One region of the Bradyrhizobium sp. 153 genome, then DNA from elsewhere that is predicted to be linked to it. Evidence: riboswitches for the same ligand, from Rfam matches in the RefSeq annotation. Region 1 holds a riboswitch; each other region holds the start of a gene.
What was found. Region 1 has a riboswitch for cobalamin ahead of IVA91_RS29295 (TonB-dependent receptor plug domain-containing protein). Riboswitches for the same ligand answer to the same signal wherever they lie in the genome.
Positions count from the first base shown of each region.

Region 2: linked by a shared signal. The riboswitch ahead of IVA91_RS02925 (DUF1636 domain-containing protein) and the one ahead of IVA91_RS29295 (TonB-dependent receptor plug domain-containing protein) in region 1 are both predicted to bind cobalamin.
Region 3: linked by a shared signal. The riboswitch ahead of IVA91_RS02860 (energy-coupling factor ABC transporter permease) and the one ahead of IVA91_RS29295 (TonB-dependent receptor plug domain-containing protein) in region 1 are both predicted to bind cobalamin.
Region 4: linked by a shared signal. The riboswitch ahead of metE (5-methyltetrahydropteroyltriglutamate--homocysteine S-methyltransferase) and the one ahead of IVA91_RS29295 (TonB-dependent receptor plug domain-containing protein) in region 1 are both predicted to bind cobalamin.

Region 1 is NZ_JADPKH010000120.1:309,566-314,282, forward strand. It holds partial or broken gene ihpA (divalent metal ion exporter subunit IhpA) at 1-248, opposite strand, end outside; gene IVA91_RS29285 (hypothetical protein) at 302-658, opposite strand; gene IVA91_RS29290 (GDCCVxC domain-containing (seleno)protein) at 1,281-1,490, opposite strand; cobalamin riboswitch at 1,838-2,033, shown strand; gene IVA91_RS29295 (TonB-dependent receptor plug domain-containing protein) at 2,141-3,124, shown strand; gene IVA91_RS29300 (TonB-dependent receptor) at 3,176-4,417, shown strand; gene IVA91_RS29305 (PepSY domain-containing protein) at 4,363-4,717, shown strand, end outside.
Region 2 is NZ_JADPKH010000015.1:95,511-100,227, forward strand. It holds gene cobN (cobaltochelatase subunit CobN) at 1-1,352, opposite strand, end outside; gene cobW (cobalamin biosynthesis protein CobW) at 1,352-2,386, opposite strand; gene IVA91_RS02925 (DUF1636 domain-containing protein) at 2,383-2,757, opposite strand; cobalamin riboswitch at 2,849-3,070, opposite strand; gene cobO (cob(I)yrinic acid a,c-diamide adenosyltransferase) at 3,111-3,746, shown strand; gene IVA91_RS02935 (cobyric acid synthase) at 3,759-4,717, shown strand, end outside.
Region 3 is NZ_JADPKH010000015.1:82,581-87,297, reverse strand. It holds gene IVA91_RS02870 (cobyrinate a,c-diamide synthase) at 1-1,294, shown strand, start outside; gene cobA (uroporphyrinogen-III C-methyltransferase) at 1,291-2,022, shown strand; cobalamin riboswitch at 2,068-2,288, shown strand; gene IVA91_RS02860 (energy-coupling factor ABC transporter permease) at 2,325-3,002, shown strand; gene cobF (precorrin-6A synthase (deacetylating)) at 3,048-3,797, shown strand; gene cobT (nicotinate-nucleotide--dimethylbenzimidazole phosphoribosyltransferase) at 3,808-4,717, shown strand, end outside.
Region 4 is NZ_JADPKH010000073.1:96,721-101,437, reverse strand. It holds gene IVA91_RS16565 (4Fe-4S binding protein) at 416-619, shown strand; gene IVA91_RS16560 (aminotransferase class V-fold PLP-dependent enzyme) at 1,000-1,395, shown strand; cobalamin riboswitch at 1,572-1,772, shown strand; gene metE (5-methyltetrahydropteroyltriglutamate--homocysteine S-methyltransferase) at 1,872-4,187, shown strand.

The DNA of each region.
Region 1 (4,717 bases):
AGATACCGGATCCGAAAGAATTGTCCTGTTCGTAGGACAGTTCCGGATTGAGCAGTGCCCCCGCCTGGATGCGCTGGCCGGCGGCGATCCCGACGTCGCGCTCGGCAGCCGTCAGGCGCGGACTGGTCGCGAGCGCGCGCTGCAGCGCCGCTCCGAGGTTGAGGGTCTGCGAATGCGACACCGCGCAACCAGGGACTGACCAGCAACGCCGTCGCGCACGCGAAACGCGTGACGCACTTTGGAAACATGGTGAAAACCTGACGAAAGACGGATCTAGGGCGCGATGCGCCCAGCGGTCATTTCAGGTCAGGAATTTCGGGGGCGGTGGGTCGATTCCGGGCGGCAGACCGCGCCGAACGACCTGCAGCGTGGGTACCATCTCTATCGGGCGCATCACGGCTACCGCTGCAATCACTGGGGCCGGAACGGAGACGGAGAAGCAGCCGTGACAGTGATGGTCGGCCAAAGCGCCCTTGTCGGAATGGCCGATGCCCTTGTCGGCGAAGGAGACGACAACATTGGGCGACGAATTTGTGACATCCAGATCGCACACGCCGTGAAGCACGCCGGCGATCAGGTAGGTCGCGATCACAAATATGGTCATCGCACCGCGCAGCGAGCGCGGCAGGATACGGCCAAATCTGAAGGAAAGGGTCACTCGGGGTTCCGATCGATCGGGCGATGACCGGTACCATGCACTAGGCCGGGGTGTCGATCCGCAACAGTGTTACATCATTATGATCCGGGAACCGGGGGCTCAAGTCACGGGAGGGAACGCTTGACGGAATAGGCGGCAGCTCTGAGCTCCAGCTGCCTCGCGCACGGCAAGGGTGCCAAATAGTCCGAGAGGCTCGCGCGAAGCGTGGATCGATGCTGCATGCTCCCTCCTGTCGTGTATCGTGTCTGCTTGATGAAGTCGGCGATGCGGTCGGCCACGTCTTCCGCGGAAGAAATGATGTTGACCCGGCCGCCGCTCGAATCGACGGCGGTCCACTCAGGTCGATCCAGCGCCCGATCGTTCTACGTCGACAATGGAAAGCAGTTGCCGCTTTGGAAGGACTTGCCTCATTTCACGTACTGGCTGATCCCGATAGCTGTCGGGGTACCGTTCATCGTTCGTTCACTTCTATGGGCCCCGTTAGCGCGAGCTCGCGGCGGAATTCCCACGTGATTAGGGCAAGAGCGACGGCGCAGCAATTGAGGTCCGGACCCCAACGCCGATCGCGTTATCCTCGCGCGAAAGCCCGTGCACTCATCGGCACACGCAGGAAATCGGCAAACTACCCGCAGCAAGCTCCCTTGCCATTCTCTTGGATCGGTGGGCAAGGCACGGTGCCATAGGAGCAGAACACGCAGCAATTGCCCGATTTAGGCTTCAGCCGGGTGCCGCATCCGCGGCAATCGTAAAAGAATTGGCAAGCGTCGGTCGGCATCGTCTCAATGGATCGATGGCCGCATGACGGGCAAATGAGAGTGGATTCGACGTGCATGCCCTCTAACGTAGCATCGCGCGAGCCAGTTTCCAACGATCATCGCCTGGTTGATCCCGGAGGGCACCTTAACGGCAACGATACGAAGGATACGTGCGGAGCTTTGAACGGCATTGGAGTTGTCACCGACGTCGAACGTAGTGTGCGTCGTGATCGCGACCTCGTCGGCCTGTGCGCAAGCAGTAGACCTCACCACGCTCACCGCTGCAACCAATTCATAAGGGATCGACGCGTGATCTGACATGCCATCTCCCGCGGTGTCGAATCCTCGACTTGGCCTGATGATCGGCGCCACGCGCTGACTTCTGCCGCAGCGAAACATCCAATTGACAGCCGTTTGCAAATAAAACTAGGGTGACAACGACGGTTCTCCTTCGGGAGATCAATAGGGAATACGGTGCGGGGATCCCCCAACGCCGTGGCTGCCCCCGCAACTGTAAGCGGTGAGCCTTCGCCAAACGCCACTGGGCCTGCGGACCTGGGAAGGCGGCGAGAGGTAACGACCCGCGAGCCAGGAGACCTGCCGTCAGTCGTGGTCACACGCGAGCACATTGGGCGGGGTGTCCTGGTGGGTGTTGGGGCTGCCTTCTTCTTGAGGCAGCGGCCAAGCTGCGTTCGCGGTGACGTGCCACGTTATCGCGAGTCTGTTGATGACCTCCCGTACAATCTTCGCGCCGCGGTATCGCCGCGCGATTCTGCGCTCAGCTGCATTCTCCTGCCTGGTTTTGTCGACCGACGGCTGGGCACAGTCCGAAAGGACGGTCCAGACGCTCGACCCCGTTGTGGTGCAGTCGCCGGCAACGTCGCCGAGGGCCCAAAGCACCCGACGCAGTTCTGCGACCGCCAGCGCCGCGCGTTTGCGCCAGCAGCGCAACATAGCTGTCAATACCGGTACACAGGTTGCCGCGCCGACTGGTCCTGTCTTCGCCGCACCGACGCTCAACCTCACCGGCGCGAGCACGGCCGGCAGCCGGCTCGGCCTGACGCGACTGCAGACGCCAGCCAGCGTGGAGGTGATCTCCGCTGAAACCATCGCCGAACGCGGCCAGCAGAACATCCTCGACGCGGTGACGCAAAACGCCACCGGCTTCACGGCGAGCCCGGCACCGGGCAATGGCGGCGTCTCGTTCAATACCCGCGGCTTCACGGGCCTTGGCTCCGTCATGACGCTGTATGACGGCACCCAGCTCTATATCGGCGCCGGGACGGTGGCCTTTCCGTTCGACACCTGGTCGACCGAGCGCATCGAGGTGCTGCGCGGCCCTGCGTCGGTGATGTACGGCGCGGGCGCGGTCGGCGGCGCCATCAACGTGGTTTCAAAACTGCCATTGTGGGTCCCTCGCAATCAGGCCGAGATGTCGCTGGACAGCAACATGACCCGGCGAATTGCGGTGGACAGTGGCGGTCCGGTCAGCAAGGACGTCGCCTATCGGATCACCGCCTCCGGCAACATGTCGGATGGCTGGGTCGATCGCGACGACACCTCGAACGTCGCGCTTCATGCCGTGATCCAGATCAAGCAGAACGACGACGTCACCTGGACACTGTCCACGGACTACGGTGACCGCAACCCGTCGCGCTACTTCGGCACGCCGCTGATCAACGGCAGGCTCGATGAATCTCTCCGCTTCTAGAATTACAACGTCAGCGACAGCCACATCCGCTACCAGGATAGCTGGAACCAGGTGAAAACTGAATGGCAGGTGGCCGATGGAATTTCGGTTCAGAACACGCTTTACTATCTGAACTCCAAGCGACATTGGAAGGACGTCGAAAGCTACGCCTATAACCCCGCCACCGGCCTGATCAACCGCAGCAGCTATATCGAGATTTTTCACGATCAGCAGCAGGTCGGCAATCGCATGGATGCGAAATTCCGCGGACATGTCCTTGGCATGGCCAATGAGTTCGTCGCAGGTTTCGACGTCAACAGCATCAATTTTACCCACACCAACAATTCACCTTACGGCGGCTCGTCGTCCGTCAACCCATTCAGTTTCGCTCCAGGCGTATTCAACAGCCCGAACCCCACAGTTCCCGGCTATGGCAGCGTAACCAACCAGTACGCGCTGTTTGCCGAGAACAGGCTGTCGGTCACCGAGCAACTGTCCTTGATTGCCGGCATACGTCAGGATGAACCGACAATCGCGCGCACCGACTATGTCTCGCCCGCCAACAGCTTCGAGAAATCGTTCTCTTCGACGACCTGGCGCGCCGGCGCCGTCTATGCACCGGTCAAGGATCTCGCTTTCTATGCCCAATATGCCACCGCGGCCGACCCGGTCGGAGGGCTCGTCTCACTGTCCTCCGCAAACAAGAACTTCGACCTGGCGACCGGCAAGCAGGTCGAAATCGGTGTCAAGCAATCGTTCTGGGGCGGCCGCGGCGAATGGACCCTGGCCGGCTATGAGATCGTGAAGAACAACCTGCTGGCACGCGATCCCAACATTCCGTCGCTGACCGTCCAGGTCGGCCAGCAGTCATCGCGCGGCGTCGAAGCGTCAGTCGGTTTCCTGCTCGATCATTGCTTGCGCATAGATGCCAATACCGCCTTCCTGCGCGCGAAATACGATGACTTCGTGCAGGCGGTGGGCGGCGGAAGCGTGAACTATGCCGGCAACGTACCGGTCAATGTGCCGCAGAACGTCTCCAATATCTGGGCGACCTGGGCCTTCGCACCGAACTGGTCGGCCAACGCAGGCGTGCAGATCGTCGGCAAGACCTATGCCGACAACGCCAACACGGTGACGCGCCCGGCCTACAACATTGTCAATGCCGGCGTGCAGTGGAAGCCCGACCTCAACACCACCGTGTCGTTCCGCATCTACAATCTCTTCGACGAGATCTACACGACGTCGGGCGGCACTACTCAGTGGCTGCTCGGCATGCCACGCACGGCGCAGCTCGCGGTCAACGTGAAGTTCTGAGCGTGTCACGGACCCTCAAACGCACACTCCGGCGGTGGCTGTACATCGGCCACCGCTGGGTCGGTATCGTCACCTGCCTGTTCTTCGCCATGTGGTTCATCTCCGGCGTGGTGATGATGTACGTGGCTTTTCCCGGCCTTTCCGACAAGGAAAGGCTGGCAGCGCTCCCTGATGTCCAATGGGAGAAGGTGGCGCTGTCGCCGGACGACGTGATGAAAGCCGCAGGCGCGACGCGCTATCCGCGCGACCTCCGGCTTTCGATGCTGGCCGACGAGCCGGTGTATCGGATCACCGGCTGGG
Region 2 (4,717 bases), on a different contig from region 1:
TCATCCTGCAATGCTTGCGGCAGACGCGAGAGCGCCGTGCGGTACTCAGCGACGCTCCAGGTCAGCTGCTGCCTCAGCAGCGTTTCGCCGAGCGCATGAACTGGCGCGGCATCGAAGCCCGTCTCCGCGAGGTCGGACAGCAAGACCTCGACGGACGCCAGCGCATCGAGGCCAACCGCATGCGCGATCTGGTGTGGACGGCCCGGGTAGTTCGAAAGCACGATCGCCAGACGCTTCTTGGCGGCCGGCGTCTCGGCGAGCCGCCGCCAGGCCGCAACCCGTGCGGCGACGGCCTTCACCCGCTCCTCGTCAGCGCGATGCGCAAGATGGGAGAACTGCAGATCGGGATCGCGCTCCGCAGCGGATTTGAAGCTCACCACGCCCGCGAACAAGCGGCCATCGACCTCGGGCAGCACCACATGCATCGCGAGGTCGCCCGGCGAGAGGCCGCGCAGCGAGGTAGCCCAATCCTCGCGCCGTGCCGTCGAGAGCGCAACCTGGAACACCGGACACGGGGCTACGTCAAACGGCGTCGTGCCATCGTCGCCTACGGCCGAGAACGCCGTCGCATTGACGATCGCCGTAGGAGGATCTCGCGCGAGATGCGCGCGCAGCCAATCGGCGACGGCCGCGGCTTTCAGCGAGGTGACGAAGACACCATAGGCACCAAAACCCTTCTCGCGCAGCGCGGCGATCAAGGCATCGACCGGCCCGGTGTCCGCAGCGGTGAGATAGGAGCGATAGAACGTCACCAGCGCGTGCGGCTTCCCCTCGCCGCCCGTCGGCGCAGCAATGACGCCGCGCGCGGGATCATAAAATCCCGTCTCGGGCACATTCATTTCGCCGACGACTGGCCCGGCATAGAGGCCCGAGGCCAGCGCGAGCTGCGCGATCGCGGCTTGGGCCGCGACCGGGCCGCCGGTGTCACAGAGCACCTTGAGCCGGCGCAGGGTCGAGACCGGCAAGGTCGAATACGCGTCGAGCCGCGTATCGTCACGGCCGTCGGCCGGCAGCACGGCCAGCACGATGTTGCGGTCCTTAGCAAGTTGCTGGAGCGTCGCGAGACCATACGGCCAATAGGATTCACCGCCGATCAGACGTACCAGAATGCCACGCGCATGGGAGAGCGTGCGCTCGATATAGGTGTCGACCGAGAGCGGATGACGCAGTTCCGCAAGATTTGCGAGCCGCAGCGACGGCAGGCTGGTACGGCCGCGCCGCCAGCCGGCCGCAAACGCGGCAAGATCGGAATCCGAATATGAGAGCACCACGAGATCGGCCGGGTCCTGGCCGATGTCCCTTGGCGTCGCGGTCTCCTCAAGACCGCGGCTCTCGCGGAAAACGACGTGCATCAGGTTGCTAGCCCTGACCTGATCGCGGCCTCGTCAATATCGCCGTGCTCGCCAATCACGACGAGTTTCGATTGCCTGACACCTGCGCCCCAGGGCTTGTCGAACTGGTGGCGCACACGCTCGCCGACCGCCTGCAGCAAGAGGCGCATCGGCTTGCCCGCGATTGCGATATAGCCTTTGACGCGCAGCACGTTCTGCTCGCGCGCTAGGCGCTGAACGGAGGCGACCAGCGCATCGATATCGGCAACTTCCGGCAGGTCGATCACGACGGAGGCAAAATCGTCATGCTCATGCTCCTCCTCGCCGTCGTGATGCGAGGGACGCGCGGCAAGATCGCTCTCGGCGGCGGCGCCGAGACCGAGGATGACGCGCGCATCGATCGCGCCGTCGGTGATGGGAAGCATCGGCACGCGGCGCGGCATCTCGGCGGTGATCGCCGCCTTGGCGGCTTCTATCCCTGAGCTGCCGGCAAGATCGGCCTTGGTCAGCAGCACGATGTCGGCGCAGGCGATCTGGTCCTCGAACACTTCCGACAGCGGCGTCTCGTGGTCGAGATTGTCGTCCGCCGCGCGCTGCGCTTCGACTGCAATCGGGTCCGGCGCGAAGCGGCCAGCAGCGACAGCCTCTGCATCGGCCAGCGCAATCACGCCATCGACAGTGATGCGCGAGCGGATCTCCGGCCAGTCAAAGGCCTTCAGCAGCGGTTTTGGCAACGCCAGGCCCGAGGTCTCGATCAGGATGTGATCGGGCTTCACGGGGCGTGCCAGCAATTGCTCCATGGCCGGAATGAAATCGTCAGCGACGGTGCAGCAGATGCAGCCATTGGCGAGCTCGATGATGTTCTCCTCCGGGCAATTGGCAGCAGCGCACGACTTCAAAATCTCGCCGTCGACGCCCTCGCTGCCGAACTCGTTGACGAGCACGGCGAGCTTCTTGCCGCCGGCATTGGCGAGCAGATGCTGGATCAGCGTCGTCTTGCCGGAGCCGAGAAAACCGGTGATCACAGTGACCGGGACTTTTGCGAGCGAATTCATTCGGCGGCCTCCGGCACGACGGCAAGGGGGGGAATGCGGGCAAGCGACTGCTTGCGGAAGATTTCGGGACGGCTGCGCCAGGGCACGAGGCCGTCGGGCGCGGCCGCATACGCCGCAGCGCCCGCGACCACGTCGCGCGCATTCGTCTCCGACAGGCGGCCATAGACATAGGACCAGCGACCCGGCGCACTCAGCGCGACCGAGCAGCCCTGGCTACAGGCAGAGAGGCATTCGACCGGAACCACATTGACGCCGTCGGGCACGCCGGCGTCCAGGATCGCGCCATGCAACCGCTTGCCCGGCGTGACGTCGCCTTCGCCAAGCGTCTCGCCGGCACGGCAGGTAATGCAGACGTGAAGTGTGACCGTCATCGCCTCTTCCAGAATAACAGCGGGAGGCGAAGAGGCGCACGGACCATTGTGAGAGGCCCGTTTCCCCGTCGCGGAACACCCCGTCCGCCGGTCCAAAATCGTCCGCGCTGGCAGGTCTCCCGGCTTGCGGAGCAGGGCTTTTGCCCTTCGATCCCCGCCTTCCCGATCCCGTTAGGGGTCAGTGGCTTCGGGCATCTCTCCGGTCACGGTCGCGGGGGCGGCTGCATTTTGGACCCAAATCTTGCCAATTCGGACCCTATCGCATTCCCTCTTCGCCTGTCATAGGACAGGAACCAGCGCAGACCCACCATTTGCCGGTGGCCGCCACTTGTCAAGCCGAAGGACCGGATACGATGACGCCTGAACCGGATATCCAAACGGGCGAGGAAACCGACGCCCGCCACGCCGCGAAAATGGCAAAGAAGAAGGCCGCCCGCGACGAGATCATGGCGACCAAGAGCGGCGAAAAAGGCCTCGTTATCGTCCACACCGGCGCCGGCAAAGGCAAGTCGTCCTCGGCCTTCGGCATGATCGTCCGCTGCGTCGCCCATGGCTTGCCCTGCGCGGTGGTGCAGTTCATCAAGGGCGCCTGGGACACCGGCGAGCGCCGCCTGCTCACTGGCCATTTCGGCGACCTCTGCCAATTCCACGCCATGGGCGAAGGTTTCACCTGGGAGACGCAGGACCGCGCCCGCGACATCGCCGCCGCGCGCGCCGGCTGGGACAAGGCCAAGGAGCTGATTCGCGATCCTGCCTTGCGCATGGTCGTGCTCGACGAGATCAACATCGCGCTGCGCTATGACTATCTCGACATCGCCGAGGTGGTCGAATTCCTGACGACGCAAAAGCCGCCGATGACGCATGTCGTGCTCACCGGGCGCAACGCAAAGGACGAATTGATCGAGATCGCCGATCTCGTTACCGAGATGACGCTGGTCAAGCATCCCTTCCGGTCCGGCATCAAGGCGCAAGCCGGCGTCGAGTTCTGATACGATCTCGCCATGGCGCGCGCGCTGATGATCCAGGGGGCCGGCTCGGACGTGGGCAAGTCGCTCATCGTCGCGGGCCTTGCGCGCGCCTTCATGCGGCGCGGCCTGCGCGTGCTCCCTTTTAAGCCGCAGAACATGTCGAACAATGCCGCCGTCACCGTCGACGGCGGCGAGATCGGCCGCGCCCAGGCGCTTCAGGCGCTCGCCGCTCGCGTCGAGCCGCACACCGACATGAACCCGGTGCTGCTCAAGCCGGAGACCGATGTCGGCGCGCAGGTCATCGTCCATGGCAAGCGCATCGCAACGGTGCGTGCGCGCGATTATGCGGCGATGAAGCCCTCGCTGATGGGCGCCGTGCTGGAGAGTTTCGCGCGCTTGAAGACGCGCGCCGATCTGGTGCTGGTCGAAGGCGCGGGCAGCCCGGCCGAGGTGAATTTGCGAAAGGCCGACATCGCCAATATGGGCTTTGCGCGCAAGGCCAACGTGCCGGTCGTGCTGGTCGGCGACATCGACCGCGGCGGCGTCATCGCCCAGCTTGTCGGCATCAGGACGGTCATCGACCCTGACGATGCCGCGATGATCCAGGGCTTCGTCATCAACAAGTTCCGCGGCGACCCCACGCTGTTCGATGACGGCTACCGGCTGATCGAAGCGAAAACCGCATGGCGCGGCTTTGGCGTGCTGCCCTGGTTCGCGCGCGCCGGCGAGCTGCCGGCCGAGGACGCGCTGGGCCTGCGCGACGCGCGCAAGCCGGGCCAATGCAAGATCGCCTGCCTCGCCCTGTCGCGGATCGCCAATTTCGACGATCTCGATCCGCTCAAGCTCGAACCCGGCGTCGATCTCGTCATGGTGCGTCCGGGCGAAGCAATCCCCGGCGATGTGAGGCTGGTCATCATCCCCGGTTCAAAATCCACTCGTGGCGATCTCGCCTTCCTGCGAGCACAGGGCTGGGACATTGATCTCGTGGCGCA
Region 3 (4,717 bases), on a different contig from region 1:
CATCTCCGCACCGGCCTCAGGCGTCGGCAAGACCACGCTGACGCTGGCGCTCGCCCGCGCTTGGCGCAATCGCGGCTTGAACGTGCAGTGCTTCAAGAGCGGGCCCGACTATATCGATCCCGCCTTTCACGCTGCGGCGACGGGACGGGCCTCCGTCAATATCGATAGCTGGGCAATGGATCGCGGGGCGATCGCGCATCTCGTCAGCCGCGGCGCGGATGCCGACGTCGTGCTCGCGGAGGGCTCGATGGGCCTGTTCGACGGCGTCGCCGCGCGCGGCGTCTCCGGCACCGGCGCCACCGCAGACATCGCCGAGATGCTGGGCTGGCCCGTGCTGCTGGTGATCGATCCCTCTGGCCAAGCGCAGACCGCGGCAGCGATTGCCGCGGGCCTTCGCGACTACCGCCCTGGCGTGCGCCTTGCCGGCGTCGTGCTCAATCGTGTCGCCAGCCCACGCCACGAAGATCTCGTGCGTCGCGCGCTGAGAGACGCCGGCATCGCCGTGTTCGGCGTATTGCCACGCCATGCCGAGATTAGCCTGCCAAAGCGGCATCTCGGCCTGGTGCAGGCCGAGGAGCAGACCGGGATCGGCAAGCTGATCGACGAGGCCGCGCGCTTCGTTGCCGAGCATGTCGATCTCGATGCGGTGCTGCGGGCGGCCGCCAATTGGTCGCCGCAGGCAGCGAGCAATGATTTGAACGTCACGCCGCCCGGGCAGCGCATTGCGCTCGCCCGCGATGCGGCGTTCTCCTTCGTCTATCCGCACATGCTGGAGGCCTGGCGCGCGGCCGGCGCCGAGATCGTGCCGTTCTCGCCGCTGGCCGACGAATCGCCCGACGCGAGCGCCGATGTCTGCTGGCTGCCCGGCGGCTATCCCGAGCTTCATGCCGGCAAGATCGCGGCCAACGCACGCTTTCGCAGCGGCGTGCGGTCCTTCGCCGAGACACGGCCGGTCCACGGCGAATGCGGAGGCTATATGGTGCTAGGAACTGCTTTGACCGATGCCGATGGCGTGCGCCATGAGATGGCGGGGCTGCTCGGCCTGGAGACCAGCTTTGCCAAGCGCCGCATGCATCTGGGCTATCGTCTCGCCGAACTGGACACGCCGATGCCGGGGCACCGGGCAGGCGCACGCCTGCGCGGCCACGAGTTCCATTATTCGACGATCATCGCCCAGCCCGACACGCCGCTGGCCGTGGTCCACGATGCAACCGGCGCGGTCATTGCCGAGACCGGCTCGCGGCGGGGCCAAGCCACCGGCACGTTCTTCCATCTGATTGCGGAGGACCGGTGAGCGGTTTTGTCAGTTTCGTCTCCGCCGGCCCCGGCGACCCAGAACTCCTCACGGTGAAGGGGACTGCACGGCTGCGCGAGGCCGACGTCGTGCTCTATGATGATCTTGCCTCCGGCGCGATCCTCGATCTCGCCCGTCCCGGCGCCAATCTCGTCGCGGTGGGCAAACGGGCAGGGCGGCCCTCCACCAAGCAGCACCACGTCAACCGCCTTTTGGTTGACTACGCCGCAACTGGCGCGCGCGTGGTGCGGCTGAAGTCTGGCGACGCCGGCATTTTCGGCCGGCTCGAGGAGGAGCTCGAGACGCTGCGCGAGGCCGGCATCGGCTACGAGATCATTCCCGGCGTCACATCCGCCTGCGTCGCCGCCGCGCAAGCCGGCATCCCCCTGACCCGGCGCCACACCTCGCGGCGGGTGCAGTTCGTGACCGGGGCTGACGTCACCGGCGAACTGCCGCAAAACCTGAATTGGGTGGCGCTGGCAGATCCGGAGGCAACCACCGTGGTTTATATGGGCCGGCGCACCTTTCCGGCCCTTGCCGCAAAATTGATCGAGCATGGCCTGGCCGCAAATACGCCGGCGCTGTTTGCGGAATCTCTTGGCCGTTCCGACGAGCGGCTGGTCCGCACCACCATTGTCGAGCTTGCCGAGCAGCTTGCGCGCGGCGGCGCCGCTTCCACCGCCGCCGTCATCCTGTTCGGGGCGCTGGCAGGAGACGATCTGTCATGATGGCCGCGGCCGCCGTTCGCCCCTTGACGCCCGGCTCGCGAAAGGGGCACACAGGAGAGGCATGGTGCTCGACGCGGCGCAAAGCGCCGGAGCATAATCGGGAATGGGGGCGGGCGGACCCAGTTGCGGCGCCCAAATCCCCAGCCGCCCCCGCGACTGTAAGCGGTGAGGGGCTCCGATCAGCCACTGGGCCGCAAGGCTCGGGAAGGCCGGAGAACCCCAGTGAACCGCGAGCCAGGAGACCGGCCCTGCACGTTTTGAGGCCAAGGCCGTCGGGTGTGACGGCAGGAAGGATCTGAGCCATGCATATCGAACCCGGAATCGTGACGGGCGCCAAGCTCGTGTTGAGTTACGCAACCGGCATCGCCGCAGGCGGCGTTGCCTTGAAGCTCGCGGTCGACACCGTGCGCGAGCAGGGCATCGGCTCGTTCGCGACGCGCACGCTCGCCACCACCGGCCTCGTCTTCAGCTTCTTCCAGGTGCTGCCGCACTTCCCCGTCGGCGTCTCCGAGGTGCACTTCATCCTCGGCTCGACGCTGTTCCTGCTGTTCGGTGCTGCGCCCGCCGCCTTCGGCCTTGCGTTCGGCCTGCTGCTCCAGGGCGTCTTCTTCGTGCCGACCGACCTGCCGCAATACGGCATGAACATCACCACGCTCCTGGTGCCGCTGTTCGCGATTCAGGCGTTGGCCACGCGGATCATTCCGCGCAACACGGCTTACGTCGATCTGCAATACCGTCAGGCGCTGGCGCTCTCGACCGCCTATCAGTCCGGCATCGTCGCCTGGGTGGCGTTCTGGGCGCTCTATGGCTCCGGCTTCGGCGCGACCAACCTCGCCAACATCGCGGCGTTTGCGGCATCCTATGCGCTGGTCATCGTGATCGAACCGCTCGCCGATCTCGCGGTGCTGGCGCTGGCGAAGTCGCTGCGCGGTGTCACTGCGCCCGGCCTCGTCACGCCGCGCCTGCATAACGGCGCTTGAGAGACAAGCGAAGGGCGGCCGGTGCGGCCGCCCTTCGCGCTCGCGATGCTCACGCTTTCCCTGATAGGCATCGGTTGCGGCGATCCCGGGCAGCTCACGCGCGCCGCGGCCCGTGCCATCAACGCTGCCGACATCGTCCTGATCCCGCGCAAGGGGCCGGCGAAATCCGATCTGGCGGATCTCAGGCGGACGATCTGCGCGGACGTGCTCACCAGCGCGAGCACGCGCATCGCCGAGTTCGACTTGCCAGTGCGGGACACGACTGAGGCGGACTACCAAAAGGGCGTGGACGATTGGCACGATGCGGTGGCGGCAACCTGGTCGCAAACCATCGCAAATCATCTCGACGGCGAGGGCAAGGTCGCGCTGCTGATCTGGGGCGATCCTTCGCTGTACGATTCCTCGCTCCGCATTGCGCGGCGGCTCGATCCGTTACCGACGATCGAGGTCGTGCCCGGCATTACTTCGATCCAGGCGCTGTGCGCCGCGCATGCGCTGCCGCTCAACGACATCGGTGAGCCATTCCTGGTCACGACGGGGCGGCGCTTGCGCGAAGGCGGCTGGCCACAAGGAGTCGATACCATCGCGGTGATGCTCGACGGCGGCACGGCGTTCGAGTCGCTCGCTCCGGAAAGTCTGCAGATCTGGTGGGGTGCCTATCTCGGCATGCCCAACCAGATCGTCATGTCCGGCGCGTTGGCCGAAGTCGGCCCGCGCATCGTCGCACTTCGGCAGGAAGCGCGCGAGCGGCATGGCTGGATCATGGACAGCTACATTCTCAAGCGCACGCGTTAAGCGAGGCTGCATGCTCCCCGAATGGGTCTACCAAGAGTGTCCCGAAATCTCCGCGATGCACCGCGAGGCAGCGATCGCGCGGCAGACGCAGTTGACAAAACCGACCGGCGCGCTCGGCCGGCTTGAGCAACTGGCGATCGAGCTTGCGGGCCTGCAAGCGACGGAATCTCCTCGCGCCGCGCGCGTGCCGATCATCGTCTTCGCCGGCGATCACGGCATCGTTGCGCAGGGTGTGTCGGCCTATCCTCAAGCTGTGACCATCGCAATGATGGCGAATTTTGCGTCCGGTGGCGCCGCGATCTCAGTGCTGGCGCGTGAGCTTGGCTCCAGCCTGGAGGTGGTCGACGCCGGCACGCTGGCGCAGGAACAGATGGCGGGCGTCGTCACCGACAAGCCGCGGAGCGGCACGCGCGATTTCAGCGAGGAAGCTGCACTTGAGCCGGCGGAACTGGCATTCGCCTTCGCGGCCGGCCAGCGCGCGGTTGCGCGCGCGGAAGTCGGCCGGCCTGATCTGGTGATCTTCGGCGAGATGGGCATTGGCAACACCACGGTCTCGGCGGCCATTGCGGCGAGTCTGCTCGGCATCAGCGCCGAGGAAATCGCGGGCAGCGGCACCGGAATCGACGCGGCCGGCCGCGCGCACAAGGCGCGGGTGATCGATGCCGCGATTGCGCGCCACGGTATTGCGGGGGCTTCGCCCGAACACATCTTGTGTGCCGTCGGCGGTCTCGAGATCGCGGCGATCTGCGGCGCTATCATCGCGGCGGCGCAACGCCGCCTTCCCGTATTGATCGACGGATTCATCGTGTCGGTCGCGGCGCTGGTGGCGGTGCAGATCAACCCATCGTGCCGGCCGTTCCTGCTGCCGTCGCATCAATCGGCGGAGCAGGGGCATCGGCTGGTGCTGCGTGCGCTGAACG
Region 4 (4,717 bases), on a different contig from region 1:
GGCTGACTGCAATTAAAGCGGAGTTAACGTTGCAGCCGTGAGCGAGGCTTGCACAAAACCTCCAGTCAGGGTGTGTGACCGGAGGTTTGCCGAGATCCGGCGTAGACGTGCGTCGGCTCGCGGCTTTTAGTCGCGCCGCCGGTTTCGGAATCGTCGAGCGTCGCTTGGCCCCGCGCTGCCATGCCAGACAAACGACGGAAGCTCCCAGCGGTCGAGTCGCGACTGGCTCTCGGAGTAGGGCCTGAGGGCTCGCATAGCTTGAAATTGAGTGGCCCGTTGCTGTCGCAGATGTAGCATGGTCTCAGACCCGGGACAGCACCTTGGGGCAAATTGCCCATCATTTAGCGCGTCTGTCCTTGGCACGGCATTTGAAAGGGATCGCCAATGGCATCGCTCGCCTAAGGAGTCGGAAGGCATGGCTTACAAGATCGTCGCTTCGCAATGCACCGTTTGTGGGGCATGTGAGTTCGAGTGTCCCAACGCGGCGATCAGCCTCAAGCGCGACATTTACGTTATCGATGTCAAAAAGTGCACGGAGTGCGAGGGCCATTCCGACACGCCGCAATGTGCGGTGGTCTGTCCGGTGCCTGACACCTGTGTCCCGTCTAAGACAGCATAAGCAGCCCGCGTCCAGAAGGCTTCACCGCTCGATTTCGCGAACGAAGTAGTAGATGTCGCGCTTGTGGCGGCCGCCGACCGCGTGGGGCGGATCGAGGTCGATCAACATCGTTATGACCTTAAGGCGCCGATCGACTCCGAGAAGCCCTCGAAGGGCTCTGCAGGATATCTAAAGCTACGTCACTTCGAAGCCGAAGAGACGGTCTCGATGCGACGAGATCGGTCCGGAGATCCTGAAGACGTGCGAGAAGCTCGGCATCCGCTTGGCCGTGGTCACCATGCACGCGTGCATGAGCCTAGGGTCATAGCAGGATCCCCGCCGCCCCCGCTCTCGCCGCTTACTCCAGTTTCGCAAGTCAGCGTGCATCCTGAGGTCCGGAACTGTTCCTGCGATGTTGCGCAGGCCAACGTCCAGGCTGCACTACTCGCCAGCGGCGACGGAAACAACGAAGGCGCGCCAAAGTCGCTCAGCACGTAAGTGCTTGGCGCACCGAGGAGATCATCTTGACCAACGCCACGGAGGCGATCGAGCTCGCGGCTCGTCGCGGGGTCCGCCGAACACAGGCAGTCCGACCTGATCATCCGTGCGATCATGGAGCAATCCCGGCCTTGGCAATTCCTAAGGAGCCTCATGGCGCTGTGTTCAAGCGGATGTCGGCCGAGCATGATCGCAACTTCCTCACGGGCGAGTTCGAGAAGCTGCTGACGGAAAAGACCAGGCTTGTCGCGATCACGCAGATGTCGAAGCGCCCAGCGCGTTCGTTCTGCTCGCGTTAGCTCACGACAACGCCAAGAGGGTGTTGAGCGAACGCATTCATAAGCGGAGGCTTCACAGATCCACGCGTTTTTACCAGGCCGGGAGTAAGACCGTTGTGCCCTACCTGGTACAGCTGGCAATCGCTTGGGCAATATCGCGGCAACACTTAGTAGGTTGACGGATCGATCCTCGTGCGTCTAATGCCAGCCGTCGTGGTCTTCGGATTTCGTTTGATCCGGAGCTAAGAGGGAAGCCGGTGCAATGCCGGCGCTGCCCCCGCAACTGTAAGCGGCGAGCCGCTGTCCAACGAAGTCACTGAAGCCATGCGGCTTCGGGAAGGCCGGACAGCAGCGACGACCCGCGAGCCAGGAGACCTGCCTCGACAATATATCGTCCACGGGCGGGGTGTCCCGGTGTGCGCCAAGCAGCTGTCGCTCACGCGATATTCGCTGCATGCGTCCGCCATGGCCTTTGCCCCAATTATGGGGTCTGATCTATGTCTATTCTTGCGCTTCCCGTTGCCACATTGGGGACGTCACGCATCGGCCCACGACGCGAACTCAAGTTCGCGCTCGAGAGCTACTGGGCGGGAAACTCCAGCGAAGCCGAGCTCCTCGAGGCGGGGAGTGGACTTCGTGCCGCTAATTGGGCACGGCAGAAATCCTGCGGTGTGACGGTCATTCCTTCGAATGACTTCTCGCTCTACGACCAGGTGCTCGATACCAGCGTAATGGTCGGAGCCATTCCCGACGTCTACGGCTGGACCGAAGGTCCTGTGTCGCTCAAGACCTACTTCGCCATGGCACGTGGCGCTCAGGACGGTGATCACACTCAGCATGGGCCAGGCGTAGCCGCACAGGAAATGACGAAGTGGTTCGATACCAACTACCACTACATGGTGCCGGAATTTCACCAGGATCAGATCTTTAAGTATTCCTCTCGAAAGCCGATCGAGGAATATGAGGAGGCAAAAAGCCTCGGCTACCAAACGCGCCCCGTCCTAGTTGGCCCAGTCACTTTCCTGAAGCTCGGCAAAAGCGCAAATCCCGCATTCAATCCGCTGTCGCTGCTTGATAGGCTCCTCCCAGTCTATGTCGATGTGCTCCGCGAACTAGCCTCGTGCGGTGCTGAATGGGTTCAGCTCGACGAGCCATGCCTGGTGATGGACATCGACGAAGCGTCGCGGGCGGCTGTCCGCCGGGCCTATGCTCATTTCGCAAAGGTTGTGCCGGCCCTTAAAATCATGCTGGCCACTTATTTCGGCGCTATCGGCGACAATCTTGAAACAGCCCTTGCCTTGCCCGTTGCCGGGCTTCATGTCGATCTGATTCGGGCACCCGACCAGTTGGACGCAATTGTCGCCACAGCCCGCAGAGATCTCGTGGTCTCGCTAGGCGTGGTTGATGGTCGCAACGTCTGGCGCTCCAATCTTGCGGCGCTGCTCGACCAACTTGCCCCTTTGGTCAAAAAGCTGTGCAGGGACCGTGTTCAGATTGCTCCTTCCTGCTCGCTGCTTCATGTTCCGATCGACATTGAGCTAGAGACCGATCTCGATCCCAATCTGAAGACGTGGCTGGCGTTCTCAGTTCAGAAGTTCAAGGAACTTTCGATATTGGGCAAAGCGCTGGCCGGCCATGCTGCCGAGGTGGCCGATGAACTTGCGCTTTCCGAGGACGCAGCCGTGACCCGCGAAACATCGCCCGAGATCCACAATGCGAATGTCGCCGGACGAATGGCCGCGATCGACGATAGCATGCGTCGCCGTCGCAGTGCGTTCACCCAGCGTGCCGACGTCCAGCGGGTCGCGTTCGCATTGCCGATGTTTCCAACGACAACCATCGGGTCCTTCCCGCAAACGGTCGACGTCCGGAATGCGCGTGCGGCTCATGCGCGGGGAGCGCTGAATGACGCGCAGTACGAGCAGCTTCTGAAAGCGGAGACAGCCCGTACCGTGCAGTGGCAGGAAGATATCGGCCTGGACGTGCTCGTACACGGTGAGTTCGAGCGCAATGACATGGTTCAATACTTTGCCGAGCAGCTGTTGGGATTCGCTTTCACCAAGCACGGCTGGGTTCAGTCTTATGGGTCGCGGTACGTTCGTCCGCCTATCCTGTTCGGAGATGTCTCCCGGCCGAAGCCGATGACCGTTGAATGGTGGCGCTTCGCGCAGTCTCTGACCAAGAAACCCGTCAAGGCTATGCTGACCGGACCGGTGACGATCCTGAACTGGTCGTTTGTCCGCGACGACATCTCGCGGAGCGAGACATGCCGTCAGATCGCTCTTGCGATCCGAGATGAGGTGATCGATCTTGAGGCGGCTGGAGCGACCATGATCCAGATCGACGAGGCTGCGTTGCGGGAGGGATTGCCGCTACGCAAATCGCAGTGGAGGAACTATCTCGATTGGGCAGTGGACAGCTTCCGCGTTTGCTCGTCCGCTGTCGCCGACGGAACTCAGATCCATACCCACATGTGCTATTCCGAGTTCAACGAAATCATCGATGCGATCGCAGCAATGGATGCTGACGTCATTTCAATCGAGACGTCCCGTTCTAAGATGGAATTGCTCGAGGCCTTCAAGAGCTACAAATATCCCAATGAGATCGGGCCCGGCGTCTATGACATTCATTCACCGCGCATTCCCGCAGCGGCGGAAATCAAGCAGCTGATTGTGTTGGCGCGGCAGCGAGTTTCCGATCGGCAGCTCTGGATCAATCCCGACTGCGGACTGAAAACTCGAAGCTGGGAGGAGGTGCGTCCCGCGCTCGTCAATATGGTGGCCGCCGCACGCGAGTTGCGGGCTGAGCCATGATGGTGCGGAGCGTTTCGCCAACGCGTTTGTGAATAAGATGCACGCGCTTTGGGGGCTTACGATGTCCTTGCGAGCTCCCAAAGTTCCCAGTGCCTGGGAATGCCGGCCGGCGCCGGCGGAGGCCGTCGCATACAGCCGGCGACAAGCTCGGTTCTCGATCCGACGGCGGACAGCATGCCGGCGATGCCCGATCAGGTCACATATTCCGAACATTATCGCCCGACGCGAAGCACAGCGCTATTTTTCATTTATCCATCGCGTGTGCGTCCCATCACAACAATCTATTTTACGGTCCTTACGGAACGTCATACGAAATTCACGCCCTGGCACGCCCTTCGGGAGAGGTAATCGAGCGTTGTTGGTTTTGGGGACGTGCCAAATGCTGCTGCGCGACGGCAAACTGCCGCTTGTGTTTCAGGGCACGGCAGCCAAACCGGTTGCGCGCAGGATCCCAGCTCGATCAAGGCACTGCCGTCCCAACCGGACAGCGGGCGAGTGGTGGAAAGTCGTGAAGTTTCCGACAGGGGCGG